Regions from separate parts of the Kitasatospora sp. NPDC015120 genome, predicted to be linked through region 1. Evidence: riboswitches for the same ligand, from Rfam matches in the RefSeq annotation. Region 1 holds a riboswitch; the other holds the start of a gene.
What was found. A riboswitch is a leader RNA that binds a small molecule or an ion and turns the genes downstream of it on or off. The one in region 1 is predicted to bind glycine.

Region 1 (11,311 bases):
TCGGTCTTCACCGGCTCCCGGCCGGAGACCGGATCCGCCGCCCGGGTGCCGGTGGTCACGCTGACGGCCGGCTTGGCGGTGCGGATGAGGAACGGGACGGCGCCGGCCACGACGCAGACCACGGCGGCGGTCCAGAACGCGTGCCGGTAGGCGTCCAGGGTGGGCAGCGAGACCGGGATCGGCAGCTTCATGGTGTCGCCGGTGAGGATGGCGGCCATGACGGCGGTGCCGATCGCGCCGCCGACGGTGCGCAGCACGGCGTTCATGCCGTTGGCGATGCCGCTCTGCTCGACCGGGACGGCGCCGTTGATGTAGGCGGGCATCGCCGAGAAGGCGAGGCCGATGCCGAGGCCGAAGATCGCCGAGGAGAGGTAGATGTCGCCCTCGTGGCTGTGCCGCAGGGCCAGGTAGGCCATCGCGACGGCGCCGAGGACTCCACCGAGGACCAGCGGCAGGCGCGGGCCGCGGCGGGCGATCAGCAGGGCGCCGAGCGGGGCGGCGGCCATCGAGCCGAGGGCGGAGGGCAGCAGCATCACACCGGCGTGCAGCACGGTGGCGGTGAAGCCGTAGTGGGCGAACTTCTCCGGGGTCTGGGCGAAGTTGCTGATGACCATGAAGGAGCCGTACATGCCGAAGCCGATCAGCAGGCCGGCCAGATTGGTGAAGGCGACGGCCGGACGGGACATCATCGTCATGTCGACCAGCGGGTGCGCGACCTTGGCCTCGATGACGCCCCAGATCAGGGCGACCACGGCGGCGACGGCGAACAGGCCGAGGGTCCTGGTGGAGGTCCAGCCCCAGTTGTTGCCCTGGCTGACCGCGACCAGCAGGGCGGAGAGCCAGCCGGCGAGGGTGAGCGCGCCGAGCGGGTCGGCGCCGCCGTCCTTGTCGGTGACCGGGTCGGTCGGCACCCGCAGGGCGACCAGGGCGACCGCGATCAGACCGAAGACCAGGCCCATCCAGAAGATGGACTTGTAGCTCCAGTGCTCCAGCAGCAGACCGGTGGCGACCAGGCCGAGGCCGCTGCCGACGCCCATCGAGGCGCTGATGGCGGCGACGCCGCCGGTCACCTTCTGCTTCGGCAGCTCGTCGCGGACGATGCTGATGGCGAGCGGCAGCACACCGCCGCCGGCGCCCTGCAGCACGCGGGCGACGACCAGCCAGGTGAAGGAGTGCGTGGAGACCGCGAGTGCGGAGCCCGCGACCAGGCCGGCGAGCGAGATCAGCAGCATCGGCTTGCGGCCGCGCAGATCGCCGAAGCGGCCCAGCAGGGGGGTGAGCACGGCGGCCGACAGCAGGTTGGCGGTCATCAGCCAGGTGATGCTGGAGCCGGAGACGTCCAGTTCCTTGGCGAGCGAGGGCAGGATCGGGACGACCGCGGTCTGCACCACGCTGAACGACAGCATCGCCAGGATGAGGGCCGGCAGGACCCGGGCGCTGCTCTGCTTCTCGGCCGCGGTGGTGGGCTGTGGTGCCTCACTCACGGTTGCTTCCTCCCGTACATAGTGAATGAACTGAAGTAACTTTGCCGGGGGATACTTCAGTGTGTCAAATATTCATTGGTTAAGCCTTGGTAAAAAGGAAGGACCCCGGCCGGGGCGGCCGGGGTCCGGTGGCGGGGGTGTCAGACGAGCGGCCGGGCCGGCTCCGGGCGGGCCGGGGCCTGGGTGGCGGGCGGTGCGGCGGGCGGCGGCGAGGAGGGGGCGGCCGGGGCGGTGGTGACGGCGTCGTGGACCTCGACCTGCTCGCGCCGCAGTTCCTCGCGGACCACCTCCTCGGTGGTGTACCGCTCGACCACCAGGCGGACGCGTTCGAGCGGCGCCAGGTACTTGCGGACCACCGGGCGCTCCTCGCGCAGGGTGACCTCCTCCACCGCCTCGGCGATCTCCTTCTCGTCGAGCGCGGCCCGTTCGGCCTCGCCGACCGGGATCCGCTCGACCCGGACCCGCTCGCGGACCACCGGGACCCGGCGTTCCACCTGCTCGCTGGTGACGTACTTGCGCAGCTTGGCGGTGCCGATCACGTGCCACTCGGTGGTGATGTCCAGGCGCTCCTCGCGGCAGGTGATCTCCAGCCGGCCGGCGGGGGAGGGGGTGCCCGGGCCGGTCTCCGGACGCGTGGACCGCGGCTGGGGCTGGGGCTGGGCTTGTGCCGGGGGCTGGGGCTGCGGTTCGACGGCCGGCTGCGCGGCGGCGGGCGGCGCGAGGGCCGGCTGCGGTGCGGCGGGCGGCGCGGCGGGCGGGGCGGCCGGGGCCGCGGGGGTGACGGGTGCGGGGGTGACGGGTGCGGGGGTGGCGAGGGGGCGCGCGGGCACCTCCGGGGCGGGTCCGGACGGCTTGTCGAGATCGGCCGCCCGGTGGAAGGTGAGCTGCTTGGCCGGGCGCGAGGCGTTGGTGCCGTGGGCCGGGGCCGTCCCGTTGGCGGCGCCCGTCCCGTTGGCCGCGGGCGTTCCGTTCGCCGCGGGCGTTCCATGGGGGGCGGCAGCGGTGGCCGCGGCGGCGCCAGTACCGGCGGTGGTGGCGCCGAAGTCGAGGTCGTCCGGTTGCGCCGCCGGGCCCTCGCCCGCCCGCGGCCGGTCCTGCGCCGGGCTGTCCAGCCCGTAGTAGCGGTAGAGCTGGAGCTCCTGGGCGGGCGACAGGTGCTGGCCCACACCGAAGTCCGGTGACTCCTTCACCAGGGACTTGTCGTACGGCACCCGCAGCTCGTCGCCGGAGAACTCGCTGGTCGTGAGGGGGACGAAGGCGTCCCGGCCGAAGATGCCGGTCCGGACGGCGGCCCATTCGGGCCGGCCGGTGGCGTCGTCCAGATACACCTCGTCGATGGTGCCGATCTTGTCCCCGTTGCGGTCGACCGCCTTGTGGCCGATGAGGTCCCGGGGGTCGATGTCGGTCTGCACTCTTTTCCTCCAGTGCGGTGAGGTCATGGAAAACGCCCGCAGGACAGCGGCACTTCACACCAAAAGCCATGAATCGGGCGGGCGCGACCGGGGTGCGGCCGGACGGGCCCGGGGCTGCGCCGACCGGGTCACCGCGGGGCGTCAGCCGCGTCCTCGCGGTCGGGCCTGACGCACCCGTGATCGGGGTGCCTCCCGCTGGTACCCTGGGCGCGACCGCCGAGCCCGCTCGGGAGAGTCCCCGACAGCGGAAACCGCTGGTCGGGGCGCCGAAGGAGCAACTCCTCCCCGGAATCTCTCAGGCATCCGTACCGTGCGGGATAGGTCACTCTGGAAAGCAGGGCAGGATCGCGGGCGAGGGAGCCGGCGGACCCCACCCTCACCGACGGTGCAAGCCGGCGGGGCGTCCCACGGCGCTCCGCGCGGGCGAAGCTCTCAGGTCCCGATGACAGAGGGGGAGGCCTGTCGGGTTCGTCCGACCGGGCCCCCGCTGTTGTCCGCAGCGGTGAGGCGCCGGCGTGCGCACCCCCGCCGGTCCGTGACCAGGAGGCCTCGACCACCATGAACGCCCAGCCGAACTCGGGACGCCCCACCACCCCCGCGACCCTCACCGAGCTCGAACAGGCCAGCCCCTTCGAGAACCGCCACATCGGCCCCGACGCCGCCGCGCAGGAGAAGATGCTGGCCCAGGTCGGCTACGGCTCGCTGGACGAGCTGGCCACCGCCGCCGTCCCCGAGGCGATCCGCTCGATCACCGCGCTCGACCTGCCCGCCGGGCGCAGCGAGGCCGAGGTCCTCGCCGAACTGCGTGAGCTGGCCGGCCGCAACACCGTCCTCACCTCGATGATCGGCCTGGGTTACTACGGCACCTTCACCCCGCCGGTGATCCTGCGCAACGTCATGGAGAACCCGGCCTGGTACACCGCCTACACCCCGTACCAGCCGGAGATCTCGCAGGGCCGCCTGGAGGCGCTGCTCAACTTCCAGACCCTGGTCTCCGACCTGACCGGCCTGCCGACCTCCGGCTCCTCCCTGCTGGACGAGGGCACCGCGGCCGCCGAGGCGATGGCGCTGGCCCGCCGCGTCACCAAGGTCAAGGGCGGGGTCTTCCTGGTCGACGCCGAGACGCTGCCGCAGACCGTCGCGGTGATCAACACCCGCGCCGTGCCGACCGGGGTCGAGGTCGTCGTCGCCGACCTGTCCGAGGGCATCCCGGCCGAGATCGCCGAGCGCGGCGTCTTCGGCGTGCTGCTCCAGTACCCCGGTGCCACCGGTGTGGTCCGCGACCTCGCCCCGGTGATCGAGCAGGCCCACGGCCTGGGCGCGATCGTCGCCGTCGCCGCCGACCTGCTGGCCCTCACCCTGCTGAAGTCCCCCGGTGAGCTCGGCGCCGACATCGCCTGCGGCACCTCGCAGCGCTTCGGCGTGCCGATGGGCTTCGGCGGCCCGCACGCCGGCTACCTCGCGGTGCGCGCCGAGTACGCCCGCTCGCTGCCCGGCCGCCTGGTCGGCGTCTCCGTCGACGCCGACGGCAACCGCGCCTACCGCCTGGCCCTGCAGACCCGCGAGCAGCACATCCGCCGCGAGAAGGCCACCAGCAACATCTGCACCGCCCAGGTGCTGCTCGCCGTGATGGCCTCGATGTACGCGGTCTACCACGGCCCGGACGGCCTGGCCGCCATCGCCCGCCGCACCCACCGCTACGCCGCCGCCCTCGCCGAGGGCCTGCGGGCCGGTGGCGTGGAGCTGCTGCACGGCGCGTTCTTCGACACCGTCACCGCGGTCGTCCCCGGCCGCGCCGCGGAGATCGCCGCCGCCGCCCGCGCCCAGGGCATCAACGTCTTCCAGGACGGCGCGGACCGCATCTCGGTCTCCACCGACGAGACCACCACCCGCGAGCACCTGGCGGGCGTCTGGGCCGCGTTCGGCGTCGAGGGCGTCGAGGTGGCGGAGGACGCCGAGGCGCTGCCCGCCGCGCTGCTGCGCGAGGACGAGTACCTGACCCACCCGGTCTTCCACAGCCACCGCTCGGAGACCGCCATGCTGCGCTACCTGCGCCGCCTGTCGGACCGGGACTACGCGCTGGACCGCGGCATGATCCCGCTGGGCTCCTGCACCATGAAGCTCAACGCGACCACCGAGATGGAGTCGGTGACCTGGCCGGAGTTCGGCCAGCTGCACCCCTTCGCGCCGGTCGACCAGGCCGAGGGCTTCCTCACCCTGATCCGCGGGCTGGAGCGGCAGCTGGTCGAGGTGACCGGCTACGACGCGGTCTCCATCCAGCCGAACGCCGGTTCCCAGGGCGAGCTGGCCGGCCTGCTGGCCGTGCGCGCCTACCACCACGCCAACGGCGACACCCAGCGCGACGTCTGCCTGATCCCGTCCTCGGCGCACGGCACCAACGCCGCCTCCGCGGTGATGGCCGGCATGCGGGTGGTCGTGGTCAAGACCCTGGTCGACGGCGACGTCGACGTCGAGGACCTCAAGGCCAAGATCGAGCAGCACCGCGACAGCCTCGCCGTGCTGATGGTCACCTACCCGTCCACCCACGGCGTGTACGAGACCCAGATCACCGAGATCTGCGGCCTGGTGCACGAGGCCGGCGGCCAGGTGTACGTCGACGGCGCCAACCTCAACGCGCTGGTCGGCCTCGCCAAGCCGGGCAAGTTCGGCGCGGACGTCTCGCACCTGAACCTGCACAAGACCTTCTGCATCCCGCACGGCGGCGGCGGCCCGGGCGTCGGCCCGGTGGCGGTGCGCGCGCACCTCGCGCCGTACCTGCCGAACCACCCGCTCCAGGAGGAGGCCGGACCGGCCACCGGCGTCGGCCCGATCTCGGCCGCCCCGTGGGGCTCGGCGGGCATCCTGCCGATCTCCTGGTCGTACGTGCGGCTGATGGGCGGCGAGGGCCTCAAGCGCGCGACCCAGGTCGCGGTGCTGAACGCCAACTACATCGCCAAGCGGCTGGCCCCGCACTTCCCGGTGCTCTACACCGGCCCCGGCGGCCTGGTGGCGCATGAGTGCATCATCGACCTGCGCCCGCTCACCAAGGAGACCGGCGTGACGGTGGACGACATCGCCAAGCGCCTGATCGACTACGGCTTCCACGCGCCGACGATGTCCTTCCCGGTGGCCGGCACCCTGATGATCGAGCCGACCGAGTCCGAGGACCTGCACGAGATCGACCGGTTCTGCGACGCGATGATCGAGATCCGGGCCGAGATCGACAAGGTCGGTTCGGGCACCTGGGCGGCCGACGACAACCCGCTGCGCAACGCCCCGCACACCGCCGCCACGCTGGCCGGCGACTGGGCGCACGGCTACACGCGGCAGGAGGCGGTCTTCCCGGCCGGCGTGAACCCGGCGGACAAGTACTGGCCCCCGGTCAGCCGGATCGACGGCGCGTACGGCGACCGCAACCTCGTCTGCTCCTGCCCGCCGCTGGACGAGTACGGCGTCTGACCGGTACGCGGCGCACGGCATGCGGCAGGGCCCCGGCGGATCACTCCGCCGGGGCCCTGCCCGTTGCGCTCGTTCCCCCGTGGCCGCCCGGCGGCTCAGACCGCGCTCGCGGCCGGGCGCCGCGGGGCGATCACCCGGCCGTCGGGCAGCAGCTCCCCGGTGTCCTCGAACAGCAGGACGCCGTTGCAGAGCAGGCTCCAGCCCTGCTCCGGGTGACAGGCCACCGGGACGGCGGCCTCGCGGTCCTCGGACTCGGCCGACGGGCACTCAGGACGGTGCTGGCACATACACGTACCCTCGCTTCGCTCTGCGATCCTCCCCGTGGTGCGGTGGCGCCGGTGGCCGGCGGCCGCCGCCGCGGTGGTCGGATTCTGTCCGGCGCCGGGCCAGGTGTGGACCAGCGCTCAAGTGGGTAGGACAGGAGGTCCTTCCACGCTGGTTCCCAGTGTCGGCATCTGCGGACGCGCGCGCAGCGATTTCGTGACATGCGCCACAACCCCCGGGCAGAGATCACCCGTTCAGGTGGTCGGGTGTCGTGGGCAATGCCGGACGGGCCATCCGGCGCACGGCCCGGTCGGGCCATGCCGGATGGCCCGACCGGGTGGCGGACCGGCCGGCGGCCGGGACCTCAGAGCGCCCCGGACGGGAGCCGGGCGCCGTCCGTCGTGCCCAGCAGCAGCGGCCGGGGGGCGGCCTGGGGCCGGGCGACGGGTGTGCGGGCCAGCAGCGGCAGCACCTCGGCGGCGGGGTGGGCGCGGTGCGCGGTCACGCCCATCGGGGCCGGCGCCAGCGGGATCAGCAGGTCCGCGCCGCCGTCCGGGCTGTGCAGCCACAGGGCCGTCGCGTACTGGCCGGGAAAGGTCAGCAGCCGCGGCTGGCAGCGGGTCCGGGTGGACTGGGTGAGCTGCCAGGCCTCGCGCAGTGCCCGGAGCGTGGAGTCGAGGTACGGCCCGGCGGTGAAGTGGGAGAAGGTGTGGCCCTCCGCCCCCTGCACCACCTCGGCGGCGGCGGCCACCTCGGTACCGTCCTTGATGAGGAACCGCCACCCCGTCCGGCGGGCGGCGGCGAGATCGGCCCGCGGCCCCTCCAGGACGTGGACGGCGAGCGGGTGCGCGGGGAGGAGCGGCCCGGTCGGGTGACGCAGCGCGGCGGCGGCGGGTTGGCGCAGCGCGGTCTCCGAGTCGAGCGCGGCGAGGACCGCGCGCAGGGCACTGGGCGGGGGCTGGGGGGTCTGCAGAGTCATGGCAAGGTCGCCTCTCCGTGCGAGATCGGCGTGCGAGTGCGGCATACCGGCATGGCTGGTGCGTCGGCGGTGACGGGACCTGGGCCTTGTCCGGTTGGGCAGGATCGCGGTGCCGGCGCGGCCGTTGTCGCCGGTTCTCGCGGGCGATGGCGGGCCGGGCCGTGGCGCAGTGCGAATACTACTCGAACAGGTGCACAGGGTGACCTGTTTATCACAGGCGGTGGCACCGGGCAAGTCGGTAGTTGAGCTGAAACGGCATCAGTTTCCTTGCAATGCAAGCCAATCGAAGCATTCGGGTATCGATCTTCGGGGTGGGCATGATGCTTGCACGGCCGGGGGCCGGCCGGCTCAGGAGGAGGAGACCATGGGCGAGAAGGTCGTGGCGACCCGGGCGGACCTTTCGGACCGGCAGATGTACCGGCGGAAGCTCCAGTCCTGCCTCGACGCGCTCGGCCGGATGCTGCGGGAGGAGCGGTTCGACCGCCCCAAGGGGGTCCTGGGGGTGGAGATCGAGCTCAACCTGGCCGACGAACAGGGTCTGCCGCTGCTGAACAACGCCCAGGTGCTCACCGCGATCGGCTCCGCCGACTTCCAGACCGAGCTGGGGCGCTTCAACATCGAGGTCAACATCGCGCCGCACCGGCTCTTCGGGCACGTCTTCGAGGAACTGCGCGAGGAGATCGACACCGGGCTGCGCTACGCCGACCGGCGGGCCGCCGAGGCGGGCGCGCGGATCGTCATGGTGGGCATCCTGCCGACCCTGGAGCTCGACCACACCGGGCTCGACGCGATGTCCCACAACCAGCGGTACAGCCTGCTCAGCGACCAGATCCTGGCCGCCCGGGGCGAGGACATCACGCTGGACATCGAGGGGGTCGAGCACCTCCAGCTGGAGTCGGTCACGATGGTCGCCGAGGCCGCCGCGACCTCGCTGCAACTGCACCTCCAGGTGACGCCGCAGCGTTTCTCCTCGGTGTGGAACGCCGCCCAGGCGATCTGCGGGCCGCAGCTCGCGCTCGGCGCCAACTCGCCGTTCCTGTTCGGGCGGGAGCTGTGGCGCGAGACCCGCCCGGTGCTCTTCCAGCAGGCCTGCGACACTCGTTCGGCGGAGCTCAAGGCGCAGGGCGTGCGCCCGATCACCTGGTTCGGCGAGCGCTGGGTGGACTCGGCCTACGACCTGTTCGAGGAGAACCTGCGGTACTTCCCCGCGCTGCTGCCGATCTGCGACGACGAGGACCCGGCCAAGGTGCTGGCCTCCGGCGGCGTGCCCCGGCTGGCCGAGATGCGGCTGCACAACGGCACCATCTACCGCTGGAACCGGCCGGTGTACGACGTCAGCGGCGGGGTGCCGCACCTGCGGGTGGAGAACCGGGCGCTGCCGGCCGGGCCGACGGTGGCCGACACGCTCGCCAACGCGGCGTTCTACTACGGCGTGGTGCGGGTGCTGGCCGAGCAGTCCCGGCCGATCTGGACCAGGCTGCCGTTCGAGCGGGCCGACGAGAACTTCCAGCAGGCCGCCCGGTACGGCGTGGACGCGGTGTTCCAGTGGCCGAAGCAGGGCCGGGCCGGTCGCGGCGGCGGGCTGACCACCGTGTCCGCCGTCGACCTGGTGCTCAACGAGCTGCTGCCGATGGCCTACCAGGGCCTGGACGCCTGGGGCGTGGAGCCGGCCGACCGGGACCGCTACCTCGGGATCATCGAGCAGCGCTGCCTGCGCCGGGTCAACGGCGCCTCCTGGCAGAGCGCGACCTTCCACCGGCTGCGCGAGCAGTACGGGATGGAGCGGCCGGCCGCGCTGGCGGCGATGACCCGGCGGTACATGGAGCACATGCGCGGCGGCGAGCCGGTGCACACCTGGCCGGTGGGGTAGGACTCCCCGGCTCCCGGGCCCCCGGGCGGCCGGGCGCGCTGTGGAAGGATGATCGCTCCGGTCCGCCGACGGCCGTCCGCCGGCGCCCGGAGCGCCGCCCGTCCGCCGCCGCCCGTGCTGGAGCACCCCCGTGACGACCGTTCCGACCGTACCGGAGACCGCGAAGCCGACCCGCCGTCTGCTCGGCGTGGAGCTGCTGACCGTCCTCGGCCTCTCGCTCGGGGCGAGCGGCATCAGCGCGCTGATCAGCTTCACCGGCTCGCTCACCGAGACGCTGAAGCTGGGCCAGCAGGTCGCCACCCTGAACGGCTCGCGCGCCCCCGGCCGGCCCTGGCTGGACCTGGTCTGGCAGCTCTACTACATCGGCCGCGGGCTGATGCCGGTCGTGCTGGTCGGCTACCTGCTGGTGCGCGAGGGCACCACGCTGCGGGTGCTGGGCTTCGACCTCGGGCGCAAGCTGGGCGACCTCGGCCGGGGCGCGGCCGTCGCGGCGGCGATCGGCGGCTCGGGGCTGGCGCTCTACCTGGCCTCGCAGGCGGCCGGCTACAACCTGACGGTCGCGCCGTCCGGGCTGCCGGACGTCTGGTGGCGGATCCCGGTGCTGCTGCTGTCGGCCTGGCAGAACGCGATCCTGGAGGAGGTCGTCGTCCTCGGCTACCTGCTGCGCCGGCTCGGGCAGCTGGGCTGGTCGTGGCCGGCGGCGCTGGCGGCGAGCTCGCTGCTGCGCGGCTCGTACCACCTGTACCAGGGCATCGGCGGGCTGGTCGGCAACATCGTGATGGGCGTGGTGTTCTGCCTGCTGTACCGGCGGTGGGGGCGGGTGATGCCGCTGGTGGTGGCGCATGCGCTGATCGACACGGTGGCGTTCGTCGGGTACGCGCTGCTCGCCGGGCACGTCAGCTGGCTGCCCACCGGCTGACCGGGTACACCGCCCCGGGGCGCGGCGGGCGGGCCAGCAGCCGGTCCACGTGGTGGCGTTCGAGGCCCTGGCCGGGGTCGACGGCCAGCAGCAGGCGGTCGCGGCGCCAGAACGAGGTGCGGACCAGCCGGGGCGGGATGACGTCGTCCACCCAGGCGAACGGGCGGCCGGCGGCGTACCGCAGCAGCGGCGCCCACTTGCGGGCGGAGAGCAGCTCCATCAGCGGCACGCGCGGGTCGCCGGACTGCGGGACGTAGCCGGTGAAGCGGACGAACGGCAGCTCGGGCAGGCCGATCGCCGGGGAGATGTGGGTGTTGGCGTGTTCCTCCCACGTCGTCGCCCAGACCAGTTCGTAGGTGCCGGCCAGTTCGCGCAGCCAGGCGCCGTGCCGGGCGGAGAGCAGCACGGTGTAGCCGAACAGGGTGTGGGCGTCGAAGCCGGCCTCGGGTGCGGGGCAGACCGGGTTGAGCACGCCGTCGACGTCCAGGAACAGCAGCGGCTTGGGCATCGGGGGTCCCTCGGGTCTCATCCGTCGTCACCTGGACGGACGTGCCGCGCCCCCCGGTGGTTGCCGGCCGGAGGGCGCACACCGGGGGCGCACGGGGTGCGCCGGGCGGTTCAGCCGGTGGTGGCGGGGGCCGGGAGCGCGTCGGCGACCGGGGCGACCGGGGCGTCCGGGGCGTCCGGGGCGCCGGGGGTGGCCGGGCGCCGGGAGAGGCGGCGGACCTCCGGCTCCAGCAGCACGGCCGCGCTCAGCACCAGGGAGATCACCGCGCAGGCCCAGAGCGCGCCGGACAGGCCGAGCCGGTCGGCGACCGGGCCGGCCAGCGCGGTGCCGAGCGGCGCCAGCGACAGCGAGCCGAGCTCGTCGTAGGCGGTGATCCGGGAGAACGCCTCGGGGGGAATCTCCTGCTGCAGCGCGAT
Region 2 (11,311 bases), on a different contig from region 1:
CTCGACGGCGTACTTGACGTCCTTCGAGGTGATCGGGGTGCCGTCGTCGTACTTCAGGCCCTTGCGCAGCTTGTACGTCCAGGTCAGGCCGTCCGCGCTGACCTGGCCGAGCGACTCGGCGAGGTCCGGGACGAGCTTGTTGCCCGCCTCGCCGGCGCCCGGCTGGAAGGTGGTGAGCGGACGGCCGTACAGGCGCGAGAAGTTGTAGATGTAGGCGTAGTACGTGTTGCCCGGGTCGAGCGAGTCCGGGGTGCCCTTCATCTCGAAGGTGACCGTCCCGCCCTTCTTGTCCGAGGCGTTGACGATGTTCTTGGTGGCCGCGTTGGCCCCGGAGCCGCCCGCGGCCTCGGTGCCGGTGGCGGTGGACTTGGCGTCGCCGCTCTTCGAGCTCGACGAGCAGCCGGTGACGACCAGGACCGCGGCAGCGGCCATGGCGGTCAGCGCGACGGTACGGGACCTACGCATGGGTGAGATCAACCCCTTGGGGAAGTGGTGACTTGACGAGGGATCCTGACGTTCGGTCAGTTGTTCTTGGGATCGAGGGCGTCACGCAGCCCGTCGCCGAGCAGGTTGAACGCGAGCACGGTGAGGAAGATCGCCAGGCCGGGGACCACCATGTACTGGGGGTCCACCTGGTAGTACCGGATCGCGTCCTGGAGCATCCCGCCCCAGGAGGCCTGCGGGGGCTGGATGCCGACGCCGAGGAAGCTCAGCCCGGCCTCGAAGAGGATGTTGGTCGGGATCAGCAGGGTCGAGTAGACCAGGATCGGACCGACCAGGTTGGGCAGCAGTTCCTTGAACAGGATGAACGGCCCCCGGGCGCCCAGGCTGCGGGCCGCGTAGACGAACTCGCGTTCGCGCAGCGAGAGGGTCTGTCCGCGCACGATCCGGCCGATGTAGGGCCAGTTGAAGAAGCCGATCACGAAGATCAGCACCATGATGTGCAGCGGCAGGCCGTGCAGGCCGAACGCGCCGCCCTGCAGCGACGTGGAGATCGCGATGGCGAAGAGCAGCAGCGGGAAGGCGAGGAAGACGTCCATCACCCGGCTGATCAGGGTGTCCACCCAGCCGCCGTAGTAGCCGGCCATGATGCCGAGCACGGTGCCGATGGTGTTGGACAGCACGGTCGCGCCGAAGGCGACCAGCAGGGAGACCCAGGAGCCCTCGATGACGCGGGTGAGCAGGTCACGGCCCTGCAGGGGGTCGACGCCGAGCGGGTGGTCCCAGCTCATGCCGCCCCAGTCGCCCAGCGGGAGGCCGCCGAGATCGGCGTCCAGCAGTTCCTGGTGGAGGGCGTCGGGGTCCAGGCCGAAAACCGACTCGATCGGCTTGGCCAGCACGGCGAGCAGGATCAGCAGGATCACCACGACGCCGCCGGCGACGGCGGCCTTGTCCCGCTTGAAGCGGGTCCAGGCGATCCGGCCGAGCGAGCGGCCCTCGATCTTCTTGGCCGGGCTCGCGGCGGCGTCTGCCTCCGGTGCGTTGCCGGCGGTCTTGATGGGTGCGGTCATGGTCAGTTCGGTCCCCTCGCCGACGGTGGCCGGCCCACGGGTGCCGGACGCCGGGATCGGCGGCTCGGCTGGTGCGGACGTGCTTGGGTGCGGACGTGCGGAAGTACAGGTACGGGGGTGTTCCCAGCGGTACGACGTGCTCAGTACTGCTGCCACGCGGGATGGGCGTCACGTGGATCATGCGGTCCGCCAGCGCGTTCGCCTTTGTGAGGCGCCAACCACGCGCGGTGGGCTGTTGCAGAACTCTCTGCCATCCGAACTGGCTTGCGCCAGCCCTGCCAACCGACAGATGCCCAACTGTGATCTGTCCGCATGCACCTCCACGATCTTCGGCATATCCCTCTTCACACAGCTGTAACAGCCATGTCAAGATGTCTGCCACCCCCTTCGGCGAGATCGTCCGGAAAAACGCCGAAACCGGCCTGACGTGACGTCAAGCCGGTTCCCCGGTCGGGTTTCGGGCGCGTTCCGCCGGTCAGCGACCGGGGTAGCCGGGCCACGGCTGCTGCGGCGGCGGCTGCTGCCCGGGCCAGCCCTGTGCCGGCGGATGGGTGCCGTAGCCGAAGCCCTGCCCCTGGGCCGGGCCCTGCTGCGCGGCGTACGGCGGCGGGGGCACCGGCGGGTACGGGCCCGTCTGCGGCCGGCCGTGCCCGCCCGCCTCGCGGTCGTAGAACGGGCGCGCGTTGGCCCGCATCCACAACGCCACCGGGTCGTACTCGTCCGCCATCGCCACCGTCGAGACCGCGAGGCCCTCCGGCGCGACCGCGATCGCCCGCTGCATCAGCGCCCGCACGGCCTCCACCGTGGGCGGTGAACTCTCGTACAGGTCCAGGCCGATGGCCAGGTACGGCTCGCCCACCGACGGCCGCACCCAGGCCCGGCGCAGCGCCTTCACCGCGCGCACCTCGACCGCCTGGCGCTCCAGCAGCGCGAAGAACTGCTGGGCCGGCACCTGCGGCTCGCTCAGCCTCAGCGGCCCGGCCGGCAGCCGGTCCAGGCCCGCCGCGACCCGCCGCAGGTCCGCCCACGGCACGCCGACCCCGCCGCCCGGGGCGTGCGGGTTCAGCCACAGGCCCCAGCGGGTGCGGTAGAGCGAGGCCGCGATCTCCCGGCCGGAGATCACCTCGTGGGCCCGCGCCCAGCCGGAGGCCGCCAGCTGCTCGGGCGAGGTGACGGCCGGCGCGTAGCCGTGGCCGCTGATCTCCATGTTCCCGTACTGGGCGTCCGCGCTGCCCGGCGTGCCGTGCCAGAGCAGCATCCAGACCCGGCCCTCGGCGAGCGCGTGCAGCATCGTCTCGTAGGCCTCGTAGCGCTCCGGCGCCACCTCGCGCAGCGCGCGCTCCAGCGCGCCCGGATCCGGGCGTCCGGTGGGCGCCTGGCCCCAGGGCCCCGGTGCACCGCCAGCTACCGATCCCGCACTCATGCGCCCACCTCGCTGCGCTTCTTCGTTCCTCGTCCGTCACCGGCGGCCCGGCGGCCGTCAGCACGCACCCTATGGGGCGGCCGCCGACCGCCGCCACGCCGACGTGCCAGGGTTCGTGCCGCCGCCCCGCCCGCACCCCGCCCGGCGGGTGCCGGACGGACGGACGGGGGCCGGATCAGCCCCGCACGTAGAACGGCGCGACCCGGTTCACCAACCAGTCGACCACCGGATCGTCCGCGAGGTCGAGCAGTACGAGGTGGACGCCGCCGGGCAGCGGCGCGGTTCCCAGCGCTCGCCCCAATGCCTCGTTCACCGCACCCGGGTCGGCCGGGGCCAGCGGGTCCAGCTGGACGCCCACGAACATCACGGTCGGCTCGCCCTCGACGCTGGCCAGCGCCCGCCGCGCGGTCAGCACTCCCGGCAGCGCCGCGAGTTCCCCGCGGCAGGCGGTCAGGAACGCCTCCGGGTCCTCGCCCGGCACCGGCTCGCGCAGCGCCACCCGGCCGCCGCCGGGAGCCTCCGGCGCGTCCGGGCCGGCGTCCCAGCGGTCCTCGCGCGGTCCGCGGCGCAGCTCGGCCACGCCCTCCGGCGGCACCGGGATGCCCACCGCCGCCCCGGGGTTGACCGCGATGCCCACGCCCAGCGGCAGGCCGCGGGCGAACTCCCACACCGGGGCGACCGCGAACGGCATCCCGGGCGCCTGCTGGAGGAACACCTCCTGCGAGGAGAACACCGGGACATAGGGGCCGCCGGCCAGTTCGATCGTCGGCAGGTCCAGCGACCGCCCCTGCGGGTCGCCGCCCGACGGCAGCGGGATCCACACCTGGCCGCGCGCCAGCACCTCGATCACCCGGGGGGTCGCACCCGGGTCGCCGAGCGCGGCGGTGAGCACCTGCTCCAGCTCGTTGGCCGGCCACGTGCCGCCCGGCGGCGCCGCCTCCGGCCCGCCCCACCCCTGCTGCTCCACCGGGTACTCCATCCGCCGCCGTACCGTCCTCTGCCCGCCGATGCCCGCAGCCTAGCGTTCCGGCGCCCCGCACCGGACGGTCAGGCCCGCGGTGACGGAGGCCCCCCTCCCCTCATTCCCGCGGACGTGCCATGATGTGCGCGTCTGCGGTGGCATCCACCCAGGCCCCGCCAACTCCATACCGGCCGCTCGAACCCGCGCGGGAGAGTCCGGAGTGCCCCGTCCAGGCGGCACAGCCGGCGCCGAAGGAGCAAGTCCTCCCCGGAATCTCTCAGGCACCCCTACCGCACGGGTTAGGCACATCTGGAAAGCGGCGCACGGCCCTGCCGTACGCCCACCCACGGTGCAAGCCGCCATGCTGGTCCCTTACAGGGCAGTGGACGGTGAAGCTCTCAGGTTCGACGACAGATGGGGAGACCCAGCCGCCGCATGCCCGCGCGCAGGGTCCGCCGCCCCCGAGACAGGGCCGGTCCCGGCGTGCGCACCCCTGAGTGCCCCGACCGAGGAGTTCCTGGCCATGTCGTCCCTCCGCCTCACCGCGCTCGACGCGCTCCACCGCGCCCTCGGCGCCACCATGACCGACTTCGCCGGCTGGGACATGCCGCTGCGCTACGGCAGCGAGCGCGAGGAGCACCTCGCCGTCCGCACCAAGGCGGGCCTGTTCGACCTCTCCCACATGGGCGAGATCACCGTCACCGGCCCGCAGGCCGGCGAGATGCTGGACCACGCGCTGGTCGGCTTCGTCTCCGCGCTCGGCGAGCTGCGCGCCCGCTACACCATGATCTGCGCCGAGGACGGCGGCATCCTGGACGACCTCATCGTCTACCGCCTGCGCGAGGACGCCTTCCTGGTCGTCGCCAACGCCTCCAACGCCCAGCTGGTGCTGGACGAGCTGATCGCCCGCGCCAAGGGCTACAACGCCGTCGTCTCCGACGACCGCGACGCCTACGCGCTGATCGCCGTCCAGGGCCCGGAGTCCACCGCGATCCTGGCCGGCACCACCGAGGCCGACCTGCCGGGCCTGAAGTACTACGCGATCCTCCCGGCCCAGGTGGCCGGCCGCGACGTGCTGCTCGCCCGCACCGGCTACACCGGCGAGGACGGCTTCGAGATCTTCTGCAACCCGGGCGACGCCGAGCAGATCTGGCAGGCGCTGACCGAGGCCGGCGCCGACCGCGGCCTCGTCCCCTGCGGCCTGTCCTGCCGCGACACGCTGCGCCTGGAGGCCGGCATGCCGCTGTACGGCCACGAGCTGTCCACCGACCTGACCCCGTTCGACGCGGGCCTGGGCCGGGTGGTGCGCTTCGACAAGACCACCAACGAGGGCGCCTTCGTCGGCCGCAAGGCCCTGGAGCGGGCCGCCGCCGAGGCCGAGGCCAACCCGCCGCGGGTGCTGGTCGGCCTGGTCTCCGAGGGCAAGCGGGTGCCGCGCGCCGAGTACACCGTGGTCTCCGCCGACGGCGAGCCGATCGGCCGGATCACCTCCGGCGCGCCCTCCCCCACGCTGGAGAAGCCGATCGCGATGGCCTACGTGGACGCCGCCCACGCCGCCCCCGGCTCCACCGTCGCGGTGGACGTGCGCGGCAAGCACGAGCCGGTCCAGGTCGTGGCGCTGCCGTTCTACAAGCGCGCCCGCTGACCCTTCCCCCCTCTGTTTCCCCCGCGAGGAACGTCCGCGCGCCGGGCCGCTTCGTCGTACCCGCTTCCCATCCTGGAGAATGACGCCATGAGCACCAACCCCCAGCACCTGCAGTACACCGAGGAGCACGAGTGGCTGACCGCCGCCGACGCCGACGGTGTGTCCACGATCGGCATCACCCAGCACGCCGCCGACGCCCTCGGTGACATCGTCTACGTGGAGCTCCCCGAGGTGGGCGCCACCGTGACCGCCGGCGAGACCTGCGGCGAGCTGGAGTCGACCAAGTCGGTCAGCGACCTGTTCTCCCCGGTGACCGGTGAGGTCACCGAGGTCAACGAGGACGTCAAGAACGACAACAGCCTGGTCAACGGCGAGCCGTTCGAGGGTGGCTGGCTGTTCAAGGTCCGCGTCGAGTCGACCGGCCCGGTGCTGAGCGCCGACGAGTACACCGCGCTCACCAACCCCTCGGCCTGAGCCACCGCCGGGGCGGCCGCCGCACCGCGGCCGTCCCGCGCCTCCTCCCCCCTCCTCCCGGGAAGACCCCACCATGACGGTTCTGAACCAGTCCCTGCACGCCCTCGACCCGGAGATCGCCGCCGCGGTCGACGCCGAGCTGCACCGCCAGCAGACCACCCTGGAGATGATCGCCTCCGAGAACTTCGCCCCGGTGGCGGTCATGGAGGCCCAGGGCTCGGTGCTGACCAACAAGTACGCCGAGGGCTACCCCGGCCGCCGCTACTACGGCGGCTGCGAGCACGTCGACGTGGTCGAGCAGATCGCGATCGACCGGATCAAGGCCCTGTTCGGCGCCGAGCACGCCAACGTCCAGCCGCACTCCGGCGCGCAGGCCAACGCCGCCGCGATGTTCGCGCTGATCAAGCCGGGCGACACCATCCTGGGCCTGAACCTGGCCCACGGCGGTCACCTGACGCACGGGATGAAGATCAACTTCTCCGGCAAGCTCTACAACGTGGTGCCGTACCACGTGGACGACAAGAGCGGCCGGGTCGACATGGCCGAGGTCGAGCGCCTCGCCAAGGAGCACCGGCCGCAGCTGATCATCGCCGGCTGGTCCGCCTACCCGCGCCAGCTCGACTTCGCCGAGTTCCGCCGGATCGCCGACGAGGTCGGCGCGCTGCTGATGGTCGACATGGCCCACTTCGCCGGCCTGGTCGCCGCGGGCCTGCACCCCAACCCGGTGCCATTCGCGGACGTGGTCACCACCACCACCCACAAGACCCTGGGCGGCCCGCGCGGCGGCGTCATCCTCTCCAAGGCCGAGCACGCCAAGAAGATCAACTCCGCGGTCTTCCCCGGCCAGCAGGGCGGCCCGCTGGAGCACGTCATCGCCGGCAAGGCGGTCGCCTTCAAGGTCGCCGCCTCGGAGGAGTTCAAGGAGCGCCAGCAGCGCACCCTGGAGGGGGCCCGGATCCTCGCCGAGCGCCTGCTGCAGGCCGACGTCACCGAGGCCGGCGTCTCCGTGCTGTCCGGCGGCACCGACGTCCACCTCGTGCTGGTCGACCTGCGCAACAGCCAGCTCGACGGCCAGCAGGCCGAGGACCGCCTGCACGAGGTCGGCATCACGGTCAACCGCAACGCCGTCCCGAACGACCCGCGCCCGCCGATGGTCACCTCCGGCCTGCGGATCGGCACCCCGGCGCTCGCCACCCGCGGCTTCGGGGCCGAGGACTTCCGCGAGGTCGCCGACATCATCGCCGAGGCCCTGAAGCCGGCCTTCGACGAGGGCACCACCGAGGCGCTCAAGGCCCGGGTCACCGCCCTGGCCGAGAAGTACCCGCTCTACCCGAACCTGTAGGTCCTGTCGTTCGGCGGCCGGTGACCGGGCTCACGCCGTCCGGACACCGGGGATTCCGGGGCACCGCGCACACTGGAGAGTGCGCGCGGTGCCCCGTCCCGTGTCAGCCGCCCGACCGCCCGACCGTCCCCCCTCCCGCCACCGCCGTCCTCCCTCCCCGCCGGCACCACCCACGAGACCAGACAAGGACGTCCCTCCGTGGCCATCAGCGTCTTCGACCTCTTCTCCATCGGCATCGGTCCGTCCAGTTCCCACACCGTCGGCCCGATGCGGGCCGCCCGGATGTTCGCCCGCCGCCTGAAGTCGGAGGGCCTGCTGACCGAGGTGACGGCCGTCCGCGCCGAGCTGTACGGCTCGCTGGGCGCCACCGGCCACGGCCACGGCACCCCCAAGGCGGTGCTGCTGGGCCTGGAGAACGCCTCACCGCGCACGGTCGACGTCGACCAGGCCGACCGCGACGTCGAGCGGATCACCGCCGAGAAGCGGATCAACCTGCTCGGCGTCCACGCCATCGACTTCGACCCGGACACCCAGCTGGTGCTGCACCGGCGCCGCTCGCTGCCGTACCACGCCAACGGCATGACCCTGTGGGCCTACCGCACCGACGGCTCCACCGTGCTGGAGAAGACCTACTACTCGGTCGGCGGCGGCTTCGTCGTCGACGAGGACGCGATCGGCGCCGACCGGGTCAAGCCCGACGACACCGTGCTGAAGTACCCCTTCCGCACCGGCGAGGAGCTGCTGCGGCTCACCCGGGAGACCGGCCTGTCCATCTCCGGCCTGATGCTGGAGAACGAGAAGGCCTGGCGCACCGAGGAGGAGATCCGGGCCGGACTGCTGGAGATCTGGCGGGTCATGCAGGAGTGCGTGCGGGCCGGCATGTCCCGCGAGGGCATACTCCCCGGCGGCCTCAAGGTGCGCCGCCGCGCCGCCGCGGCCGCCCGCGCGCTGCGCGCCGAGGGCATCGGCCCGGCCAACGCGATGGAGTGGGTCACCCTCTACGCGATGGCGGTCAACGAGGAGAACGCCTCCGGCCGCCGGGTGGTCACCGCCCCGACCAACGGCGCGGCCGGCATCATCCCCGCCGTCCTGCACTACTACCTGAACTTCATCCCGGGCGCCGACGAGGACGGCATCGTCCGCTTCCTGCTCGCGGCCGGCGCCATCGGCATGCTCTTCAAGGAGAACGCCTCCATCTCCGGCGCCGAGGTCGGCTGCCAGGGCGAGGTCGGCTCCGCCTGCTCGATGGCCGCCGGCGGCCTCGCCGAGGTCCTCGGCGGCAGCCCCGAGCAGGTCGAGAACGCCGCCGAGATCGGCATCGAGCACAACCTCGGCCTCACCTGCGACCCGGTCGGCGGCCTGGTCCAGATCCCCTGCATCGAGCGCAACGGCATGGCCTCCGTCAAGGCCGTCACCGCCGCCCGGATGGCCCTGCGCGGCGACGGCCGCCACCACGTCTCCCTCGACAAGGCGATCAAGACCATGAAGGAGACCGGCGCCGACATGAAGATCAAGTACAAGGAGACCTCGCGCGGCGGCCTCGCCGTCAACGTCATCGAGTGCTGACCCCGCCCCGCCGACGGCCGCGCCCCCCCCCCCGCGGGGGGGGGCCCGCGGCCGTTGCCGTGCGAACCCTCGGGGCGGCTCCACCGTAGCCGTGCGGCGGGGCGCGCCGCCCCGGGCCCTCACCCGCTCGGGTGAACCCCGCCGGATCGGGCCGTCCGGGCTCCCGGCGGCTGCCATCGTGGCCGGCACAGCATCCCCACGAGCCCCCGGAGCACGGATGAAGAACACCCGAACCGGTGTCCGTACCCTCACCACCCTGCTGTTCGCCGCCGCGCTGGCCGCGGCGGCCACCACCCCCGCCGCGGCCCGGACCGCGCTGCCCGACGCCACCGACGCGGCCTTCGCCGACGACTGCCTGCGCGCCCACAACGAGTACCGCGCCCGCCACGGCGCCCCGGCGCTGGCCCAGGACCCGGCCCTCCAGGACTACGCCGTTTCCCGGGCGGCCCGGCTCTCGACGTACGAGCGCCTCTCCGGCGGCCACGCCGGCCTCGACCCCGCGTACGGCGAGAACCAGTCCTGGTTCGCCTCCACCGCCCCCGACCGGGCCGGCTGCCGCCGGGCCGTCGACGCCTGGTACGCGCAGGCCCGGGACTACGACTACGACGCCCCCGGCTTCTCCGCCGCGACCGGCCTGTTCACCCAGGTGGTCTGGAAGTCCTCCACCCGCCTCGGCTGCGCCCGCGCCCACGGCCGCGGCGGCACCTGGTACGAGACGTACATCGTGTGCACCTACAGCCCGCCGGGCAACCTCTCCCCCGAGTACGCCGAGAACGTCCTCCCCCCGCGCACCTGACCCGCCCCCACCCCGGCGCCGGCCGTCGCCGCCGGCCCTCCGGAGCCCGGGAATTCGTGCCGATCATGAATAATCTCAGGCCGAAGCGTGAACCTATGCAAATTCCCAAGGTGAACTAAGTTACAAACCTTGAAATCGAAGCCATCCGGTTTGCCCACATGCTGAGATCCGTGCGATAGTCGACCTGTCCGACGGCGGACGTCACCAGCTGACGCGCCCCGTCGCGGCACGAGGAACTTCGGCCCGCCCGACCTGGCACGGCCGACGTCCATCGCGCGGCACGCACCCCCTTGGCCGGCGCGATGACCTGCAGGGGCCCCCAGCCACCGGACCACGGTGACACCGGGGGCCCCGCGTGTTTCCCGGCCCGGCCCACCCTTTCCCGGCCCGGCCCACCGGCCCGGCACCGGCCGCCGGCTCAGACCCGCTCGCGGACCTTCAGCTCGAACCAGACGCCCTTGCCGCGCGGCAGCAGGTCGGCGCCCCAGCGGTCCGCCAGGTCGTCGACCACCTGGAGCCCGCGGCCGCGCTCGTTGGCCGGCAGCGGCTCCGCCAGGATCATGCACGGCAGCGCCCGCGAGGAGTCCCGCACCTCCACCCGGACCCAGCCCGGCTTGCGCACCATGTGCAGCCCGATCGTCCGGCCGGCGACGTGCCGCACGGCATTGGCGACGAGCTCGCTGGTGAGTAACTCGCCGACCTCCAGGTGCTGGTGCAGGTCCCAGGTCTCCAGGGCCGCGAGCACCAGCCGGCGCGCCAGCGGCCCGGTCGACGGCCGGGAGGGCAGCCGCACCTCCCGCGGTGAGTCCCGGTCGCACAGTCTGCCGACGTACAACTGCTCCAGCTCGTCGCAGCTGAGCCGCTCCAGGGCCGCGAGGACGTCCTGGAACGGTGCCCACGACGCATCAGCGACCAAGCTGGATCCCGGAAGTGATGACTGATCTGTTTCGCCCCAACCCGCCATGCGACCCATCATTGCGGAACGCAAGCGGCCGCGTACGGACAATGAGCAAACGATCACGGGGTGTTTCGGCATATGCCGCATGCCGCCCGAACCCGCGTTCGGCCAGGTCCGGGCCCTCGTGCGGGCCGGCGGGTCACCAGGCGTTCCAGTCGAGGTTCCAGCCGCCGAGACCGTTGTCCGGCGCGACCCGGCCGCGCGTGGAGTTCTGCACGGCGACGACGTCCCCGATCAGCGAGCCGTCGTAGAACGTGCCCGCCGAAGTGCCCGAGCCGCCGCCCTCGACGTCCTTCAGGCCCACGCAGCCGTGGCTGACGTTGGTCTTGCCGAAGGGCAGGGGGTCGGCCCAGTAGTTGCCGTGCACATAGGTGCCGGAGTCGGTGAGCCGCATGGAGTGCGGGGCCTGGAGGTCGTAGGGCTCGCCGGTCATCCCCGGCAGGGTGCTGGACCGCATCCGCACCACGCCCTCCTTCGACATGACGACCATGGTGCCGTTCCAGGTCGGGTGCTCGGGCGAGCCGGAGGTGATCTCGACGACCGAGCTCCGGCCGTCCTCGACCACCGTCATCAGGTGCGTCCTGGCGTCAACCGTCGAGATCCGGGATCGCCCGATAGTGAAGGGCTCGTCCCGG

Region 2: another riboswitch for glycine. It lies ahead of gcvT (glycine cleavage system aminomethyltransferase GcvT); the one in region 1 lies ahead of gcvP (aminomethyl-transferring glycine dehydrogenase).

Annotation. Positions count from the first base shown of each region.
Region 1 covers NZ_JBIBVJ010000025.1:12,164-23,474, forward strand. The annotation lists gene ACF1AK_RS32390 (MFS transporter) at 1-1,484, opposite strand, end outside; gene ACF1AK_RS32395 (DUF2382 domain-containing protein) at 1,625-2,314, opposite strand; partial or broken gene ACF1AK_RS32400 (PRC-barrel domain-containing protein) at 2,522-2,923, opposite strand; glycine riboswitch at 3,114-3,217, shown strand; gene gcvP (aminomethyl-transferring glycine dehydrogenase) at 3,455-6,355, shown strand; gene ACF1AK_RS32410 (DUF5999 family protein) at 6,451-6,642, opposite strand; gene ACF1AK_RS32415 (hypothetical protein) at 6,984-7,598, opposite strand; gene ACF1AK_RS32420 (glutamate--cysteine ligase) at 7,963-9,468, shown strand; gene ACF1AK_RS32425 (CPBP family intramembrane glutamic endopeptidase) at 9,599-10,387, shown strand; gene ACF1AK_RS32430 (HAD domain-containing protein) at 10,365-10,895, opposite strand; gene ACF1AK_RS32435 (MFS transporter) at 11,006-11,311, opposite strand, start outside.
Region 2 covers NZ_JBIBVJ010000009.1:233,175-244,485, reverse strand. The annotation lists gene ACF1AK_RS22380 (ABC transporter substrate-binding protein) at 1-465, opposite strand, end outside; gene ACF1AK_RS22375 (ABC transporter permease) at 522-1,511, opposite strand; gene ACF1AK_RS22370 (enhanced serine sensitivity protein SseB C-terminal domain-containing protein) at 1,987-2,934, opposite strand; gene ACF1AK_RS22365 (enhanced serine sensitivity protein SseB) at 3,110-3,913, opposite strand; glycine riboswitch at 4,092-4,198, shown strand; gene gcvT (glycine cleavage system aminomethyltransferase GcvT) at 4,419-5,540, shown strand; gene gcvH (glycine cleavage system protein GcvH) at 5,628-6,014, shown strand; gene glyA (serine hydroxymethyltransferase) at 6,088-7,356, shown strand; gene ACF1AK_RS22345 (L-serine ammonia-lyase) at 7,555-8,922, shown strand; gene ACF1AK_RS22340 (CAP family protein) at 9,140-9,718, shown strand; gene ACF1AK_RS22335 (ATP-binding protein) at 10,137-10,634, opposite strand; gene ACF1AK_RS22330 (Ig-like domain-containing protein) at 10,816-11,311, opposite strand, start outside.